3 regions of the Mesorhizobium sp. KR2-14 genome follow, and region 1 is predicted to be linked to each of the others. Evidence: predicted binding sites of a transcription regulator. Region 1 holds the regulator's gene; each other region holds the start of a gene.

The links. Region 1 encodes LexA, which represses DNA repair genes until DNA is damaged. Its sites were predicted from a motif close to TGTTCNNNNTGTGTTCNG; they were not measured.
Region 2: a site for LexA is predicted at 1,534-1,551, ahead of ABLE86_RS06685 (PA0069 family radical SAM protein). Genes of this name have one in related genera too.
Region 3: a site for LexA is predicted at 1,417-1,434, ahead of ABLE86_RS11965 (DNA recombination protein RmuC). Genes of this name have one in related genera too.

What each region holds. Positions count from the first base shown of each region.
Region 1 covers NZ_JBDZDR010000001.1:74,018-76,283, reverse strand. The annotation lists gene ABLE86_RS00345 (ComEC/Rec2 family competence protein) at 1-1,055, shown strand, start outside; gene lexA (transcriptional repressor LexA) at 1,084-1,803, opposite strand; gene glp (gephyrin-like molybdotransferase Glp) at 2,092-2,266, opposite strand, start outside.
Region 2 covers NZ_JBDZDR010000002.1:450,994-453,259, forward strand. The annotation lists gene ABLE86_RS06680 (ribonuclease HII) at 1-168, opposite strand, end outside; gene ABLE86_RS06685 (PA0069 family radical SAM protein) at 314-1,468, opposite strand; gene ABLE86_RS06690 (glycosyltransferase) at 1,747-2,253, shown strand; gene moaB (molybdenum cofactor biosynthesis protein B) at 2,266-2,266, opposite strand, start outside.
Region 3 covers NZ_JBDZDR010000003.1:617,096-619,361, forward strand. The annotation lists gene ABLE86_RS11965 (DNA recombination protein RmuC) at 140-1,384, opposite strand; gene def (peptide deformylase) at 1,486-2,016, shown strand; gene ABLE86_RS11975 (TraY domain-containing protein) at 2,102-2,266, shown strand, end outside.

The sequences.
Region 1 (2,266 bases):
CCAGCGTTTCTATACTCGTCATGCCTTTCGCCGTCGCCGGATCGCTGGCGATGCCGCTCGGGCTGGACGCGCCGTTCTTCTACGTGATGGGGAAGGGCCTGTCGCTGATGATCGCAGTGTCGAGCTGGATATCTGAGCGATCGCCGATCGATGCGGTGGGACTCATCTCAGCGCATTCGCTGGTGCTGCTTACCGTCGCGCTGGTGTTTGCCTGCATGGCCTCGACCTGGCTGCGGCTGCTGGCGGTGCCGGCTGTACTTGCCGGCGCGCTGACGCTGACCGATGTTCGCACGCCCGACGTTTTCGTTTCCGAAGACGGACGGCTCGTTGCGGTGCCGCTCGGCGGTGGGAAACTTGCGGTCAACAGAGCAAGGCCGAACGCCTTTACCATCGAAAACTGGAAACGGGCGGTACGGGCCGAGGAACTCGTCAGCCCGGTCAACACCACTTCGAAAAGAAGCGCCGGCAAGGGAAGGTCGCGCACTGCGCAGAAGCTGAGCAACCAGGCTGCAGTTACGGATCGCGATATTTCAGGCGCGGAAGTCGAAGGCGAGGGCATTGCGCCGCCGAAAATCCGAACGCAGCCGCCGGCGCTACCAAAAGCCGAAACGGGGCAAGATGAAGCGCCAAGCTCAGGCTTCGACTGCCACGACAGCCTCTGCGTTGCCGTGCATCCCTCCGGCGCGATTGTAGTTCACGCGGCAAACCCGGCAATCGCGCGTCCCGTCTGCGAATATGCCGCCGTGATTGTCGTCGACGACGCCACCGCCAAAAACATCTGTCGGCGTGAGGGGATGCTGGTCATCACCAAGCGCGATCTGGCGAAATTCGGCAGCGCCGTCGTCAATCTTGGTGGCGGCGAGGTGGGCAGCCAAGGCGCGGAAGTTCACTACGCGGTGGGCGAGCCATATCGGCCATGGCATGCCCATCGCCAGTTTTCGCGCGAGGCACGAGGCTTGGCGCCCTACGTCAAAAAGTCGGAGGCCAAGTCAGCCGAACCGCGTGGATCATCGCAAAACGCACGGACGCCGCCACCGCACCACGCCGAAGACTGAGCTGAGCTCGGTGCCCGCCGGCTCCGGTTCAATAGCGGCGGATCAGCCCAACCAGCCTGCCTTGGACTTTCACCCGATCAGGTCCGAAAATGCGCGTCTCATAGGCCGGGTTCGCAGCCTCGAGCGCGATCGACGCCCCCTTGCGACGGAAGCGCTTCAAGGTCGCTTCCTCGTCGTCCACCAGTGCCACCACGATCTCGCCGGGATTGGCCGTATTGGCGTTGCGGATGATGACCGTATCGCCATCGAAAATGCCGGCCTCGATCATGGAGTCGCCCTTGACCTCGAGCGCATAGTGCTCGCCACCGGAAATCATCTCTGGCGGCACCGTGATGGAATGGGTCTTGTGCTGGATTGCGTCGATGGGCACGCCGGCGGCAATGCGGCCCATAACCGGGATCGAGATCGCCGTCCCGGATTCGTCGTTGCTGGCCAGAGGCGCGCGAGCCGGCTCCGGGGCGGCGCGGCGGCCGAGGCTGCCTTCGATCACACTGGGCGAGAACCTGGTGCGAGGCGTGAGGCCGGGGGCAATGGAATCGGGCAGGCGCAGCACTTCAAGCGCGCGCGCCCGGTTGGGCAGCCGGCGAATAAAGCCGCGCTCTTCCAGTGCGGTGATCAGCCGGTGGATGCCGGATTTGGAAGCAAGGTCCAGCGCGTCCTTCATTTCGTCAAAGGAAGGCGGTATGCCGGATTCCTTCAGCCGCTCGTGAATGAAGAGAAGCAACTCGTGTTGTTTGCGCGTCAGCATGGCCAGCCCCCCGGGGAGAATCGACCCCCAAAACAAAACCAGAACAAACACTATCTGTTCCAGTTGTGTTCTGCAACTGTTTAAATTTCCATGAAGACGCGCAAATCGGTTGCCGGCTGAGATATTGGCGTGCTCCGCTCCACCTTTGCCACCTTGCTGCAGCAAAGCGGCGCAAGGGGTTGGTTCCGCGCAATTTCCGCCTTTTGCGCACCAAGCCTCAATCGCGCCGCGACCGGCTTCCGGAGGGCGGCATCCATTGCGGTGTAGACCGTGGGAAGCCGCGCGCAGTCAGCGCAGCTTCAGAACCGTGCAAGGGGCGCCGGCCGGCGCTGCCGGGGCGAAGGGATCGCGGATGATCAGCGCATTGGCTTCCGCGAATGTCCTCAGCATGGACGAATCCTGCACTTCGAAGGGCGTCGCCACCGGGCCGTCATGCCCTTCTCGCAACACCGCCCGCACGAAG
Region 2 (2,266 bases), on a different contig from region 1:
GAGCACCACGGCGGCTGCCACGACCGGACCGGCAAGCGGTCCGCGTCCTGCCTCGTCCAAACCCGCCACAGGCCATTGGCCGCGCGCGATGGCGCGACTTTCGACGGAGAAATCGGGACGATCGACGATTTCGAAGAGGGGCGGAGAATCGGGACGCTGGCGAGCCATGGTGCGGCGATGCTCGCATCCGGCCCGATTCTCCGCAAGTCCTTCCGGGTTCGGGGCGGAAGCCGGGAAGGACACCGTCGGCAGTTGGGTCAGGCCGAACGGGATGCACTGCCGGAAGGGCCGCTGCAGCGGCCCGCCGGCCTGGTCAGAACAGCATGAGCTGCTCGTACTGCTTTTCACCGGCCACGAAGAGGTCTGTCCGAAGCTGGGTCTTCCGAAGGTTCAGGCCGAGCCTGCGCGCGGTTATCTCGAAGCGCCGCCCGATCTGCCAGGCATAGGGGCCAGTGCCCTTCATGCGCTTGCCCCATTCGGCGTCGTAATCCTTGCCGTCGCGCATCGAGCGGATCAGCGACATGACGTGGCGGTAGCGGTCGGGATAGTGGCGCAGCAGCCAGTCCTTGAAGATCGGGCTGACTTCCAGCGGAAGGCGCAGGATGACATAGCCCGCCTCGCGCGCCCCGGCCGCATACGCCGAATCCAGAATGCGTTCGATCTCCGGGTCGGTGAGGCCCGGAACGATCGGCGCCACCATGACGCCGACCGGAATGCCGGCATCGCTGAGCTGGCGGATCGCTTCCAGCCTGCGGGTAGGGGTGGCTGCGCGCGGCTCCATGGTACGGGCGATCACGCGGTCGAGCGTCGTCACCGAAAGCGCCACCTTGGCGAGACCCTGCTCGGCCATGCGCGACAGGATATCAATGTCGCGCACGACCAGCGCCGACTTGGTAACGATGCCGACCGGATGCTTGCGCGCCTCGAGAACCTCGAGGATCTCGCGCATGATGCGCCATTGCTTCTCGATCGGCTGGTAGGGATCGGTATTGGTGCCGATGGCGATGGTGCGCGGCTGATAGCCAGGCTTCGACAGTTCCTTGTCGAGAAGCTTCGCCGCATCGGGCTTGGCGAACAGCTTCGACTCGAAATCAAGCCCCGGCGACATGCCCATATAGCTGTGGGTGGGCCGCGCGAAACAGTAGACGCAGCCATGCTCGCAGCCGCGATAGGGATTTATCGAGCGGTCGAAGGAAATGTCGGGCGAGCTGTTGCGGGTGATGATGGTGCGCGGCCGTTCGGTCTGCACCTCGGTCTTGAACGGGGGCAATTCTTCGATGGTGTCCCAGCCGTCGTCGAAGACGTGGCGGGTCACCGGTTCGAAGCGGCCGGTTGGATTGATGCCGGCGGCGCGGCCGCGTCGACGCTCGGCGTTGATGCGGATGCCGCTATCCTCGATCACCGCATTGGCCATCGCGGAACCTCCGTCCCTGAAAGCCGCAGCATCAGCGCGCGCGATCGGTTCCATTCCGCTCGTCTCCAGAGGTGGCCGGCGACTCTTGCCGTTCATGAAACTATTCCTATTACCGGAAAGAGAACAAAGCAAGAACTTTTTGAGCGATAGCTTCCTGCGCCGCAGCGGCAGCTTTGGCCGACCGGCATGGGTCCCCGGGACCTGCGCACTTCGCTATCGTTCGTGCTTCGGCCCGAGGATGACGAGGTGGGGCGGGCGGCGCCAATCGCTAGCGTCGAGGGCGACGGTATAAGGCAATGGCAATTGGGCGCGGTTTGGGATAGGCGAGGGCGATGCTGAGCGTCCTGATCGAAACCAGGAACAATGAGGAAGCGCTTGCGCGCACGCTGTCGTCGCTGGTCGGCGCGGCCGTGGTGGGCATGGTGCGCGAGGTGATTGTCTGCGACCTCGGGTCAACCGACCAGACGCGGCAGGTGGCGGAGCAGACCGGCTGCCATTTTCTTGCCGAAGGCGGCATCGCCGCTGGCATCGTGCAGGCAAAAAGCGATTGGCTGCTGCTGCTGGAGCCCGGCGCGCGGCTGGTGGACGGCTGGACCGAGGCGGTCGAGCATCACATGGAAATGATGGCGATGCCGGCACGGTTCGCGCGTTCGCCTGCCGACAGGTTGCCCCTGTTCAGAAAACTGTTTGCGCGCGAGCGAGCGCTGACGGAGGGACTGCTGATCCGCAAGGCGCAGGCGCATCCGCTCTCACGCCGGGCCACGACATCCGAGGCGCTGGCGCGCGGCCTGGCCACGAAGCGCCTTCGGGCAGAGATCCGCGTGGCGATGCCGGTTTGAAGGACGGCCGGCT
Region 3 (2,266 bases), on a different contig from region 1:
CAACGGCGCGACGCGCCCGTGCGCCGGCTCCCTTCTTGGCGCAGAGACGCGGCGCTCGTGGGAGGACCAGCGGCGCAGGATTGCGCCGGATGGCGCGCCGAAGGTCAGGTGGGACGCCCGCCACAGGGACGAAGTGGCTCTATCCCTCTTCGCCGTCCATCACCATCAGCCGCAACTGCCCGGTCCGGGAATCGGCCATGCGCGGTGCGGCAGCCTCCTTGCGCGTGGGCGGGCTGGCCTGCTCGCCGCCGGCGGCGGTGTCGTCGCCGAGTTCCAGAGTTTCGATTTTCGCGCCGCGCCGGGTGATCTTGCCGGTGGAGATGAGGATATCGTCGATATCCTTGGCGGCCTGGCCGAAATGGCCCTGCAGCTTGCGCACCCGCTCGTCCAGCCGCGAGACGTCCTCCATCAGCCGGATCACCTCGCCCTGGATCAGGTGTGCCTGCTCGCGCATGCGCGCATCCTTCAGGATCGCCTGGATGACCTGGATGGATAGCATGAGCAGCGAGGGCGAAACGATGACAACGCGCGCCTTATGCGCTCGGTGCACCAGCGCCTCGAAATTCTCGTGGATCTCGCTGAATACGGATTCGGAGGGCACGAACATGAAGGCCGTGTCCTGCGTCTCGCCAGCGATCAGGTATTTTTCGGATATGTCGCGGATATGGACCTCGACATCGCGGCGGAAGGCCTGGGCGGCGAGCTTTTGCGCGTCAGGGCCTTCGGCGGCGCGGATGGCGTTCCACGCCTCCAGCGGGAACTTGGCGTCGATGACCAGCGCCGGGGCGCCATTGGGCATCTTGACCACACAATCGGGCCGGCTGCCATTGGAAAGCGTGGCCTGGAACTGGTAGCCGCCGTGGGGCAGCCCGTCGGCGACGATCGCCTCCATGCGCGACTGGCCGAAGGCGCCGCGTGTCTGCTTGTTGGACAAGATCGCCTGAAGCTGCACCACCTGGCCGGCGAGCGACTGGATGTTGTTCTGCGCCGTGTCGATGACGGCGAGCCGCTCCTGCAGTTTGGCCAGACTTTCGTGAGTGGATTTCGTCTGCTCGGTCATGGTCTGGCCGAGGCGGCCGGTCATTGCGTCCAGCCGCTGGCTGAGCGACTGGGTGAGCTCGGCCTGCCGTGCGCCGAACAGTTCGGCCATGGCGCCCATGCGGCCCTGCATCTCGGCCTGCGCCCGCAGGATGGCGCCCATGCGCGCCTCGGCCTCGGCGGCTGCGAGCGCCCGCGAACGTGAAGAGCGCCACAGCGCGAGCGCCAACATGGAAAGCAGCGCGGCCATGAAGACGCCGACAAGACCCAAGGCCTGGCCAAGCGTGAATGCGCTGGCGCCAAGCCGAAGGGCCGGCTGCGAAAGAAGGGCGGGCAGATCGCTCATCGCCGCAAGATACGCGATTCGGCGCCTGAGGAAAGATCAAAACAAGAACATTTGCAGGGTCGGCAGTTGACGCTTTTTGTGCGAGGTCTTAGGTGAAGCGCATGACGATAAAGCCGCTGATCATCCTTCCCGATCCTGTCCTGCGCCAGGTTTCCAAGCCCGTAGAGCGCGTGGACGAAGAGCTGCGCAAGCTGGCCGACGACATGCTGGAGACGATGTACGACGCGCCGGGCATCGGCCTCGCGGCGATCCAGATCGGCATTCCGCTGCGCATGCTGGTGATTGACCTGGCCAAGGAAGGCGAGCCGCCGGCACCGATGGTCGTCGTCAACCCCGAGATCCTGCACGGCTCGGACGAGCGCTCGCTGTACGAGGAAGGCTGCCTGTCGATCCCGGACTATTACGCCGAGGTCGAGCGGCCGGCCACGGTGCGCGCGAAATTCCTCGATCGCGAGGGCAAGCAGCAGGAGATCGTGGCCGAGGGGCTCTTGGCCACCTGCCTGCAGCACGAAATCGACCACCTGAACGGCGTGCTGTTCATCGACCATATCTCCAAGCTGAAGCGCGACATGGTGATGCGCAAGTTCAAGAAGCTGGCCAAGGACCGCCCGCCGAGCCGCATGGTGGGGTAACACCCGGGCTTTGAGCCTGTTTCGGTTGTAGATTGCGGGCTCGCAGCTTGGCTGATATCGTCGATATCAAGCTATGGAGGCGCATGTGAGCGATCTGTTGATCAGAAACATGCCGGACGCCTTGAAAGCCGATCTGGCAAAGAAGGCCGAGCAGAACGGCCGTAGCCTTTCCGAGGAGGCGAAAGCGCGTCTGCGAAAGAGCCTCCTTGAAGACGTCAACGCTGAGACACAACCCAAGCAAAATGCCTAT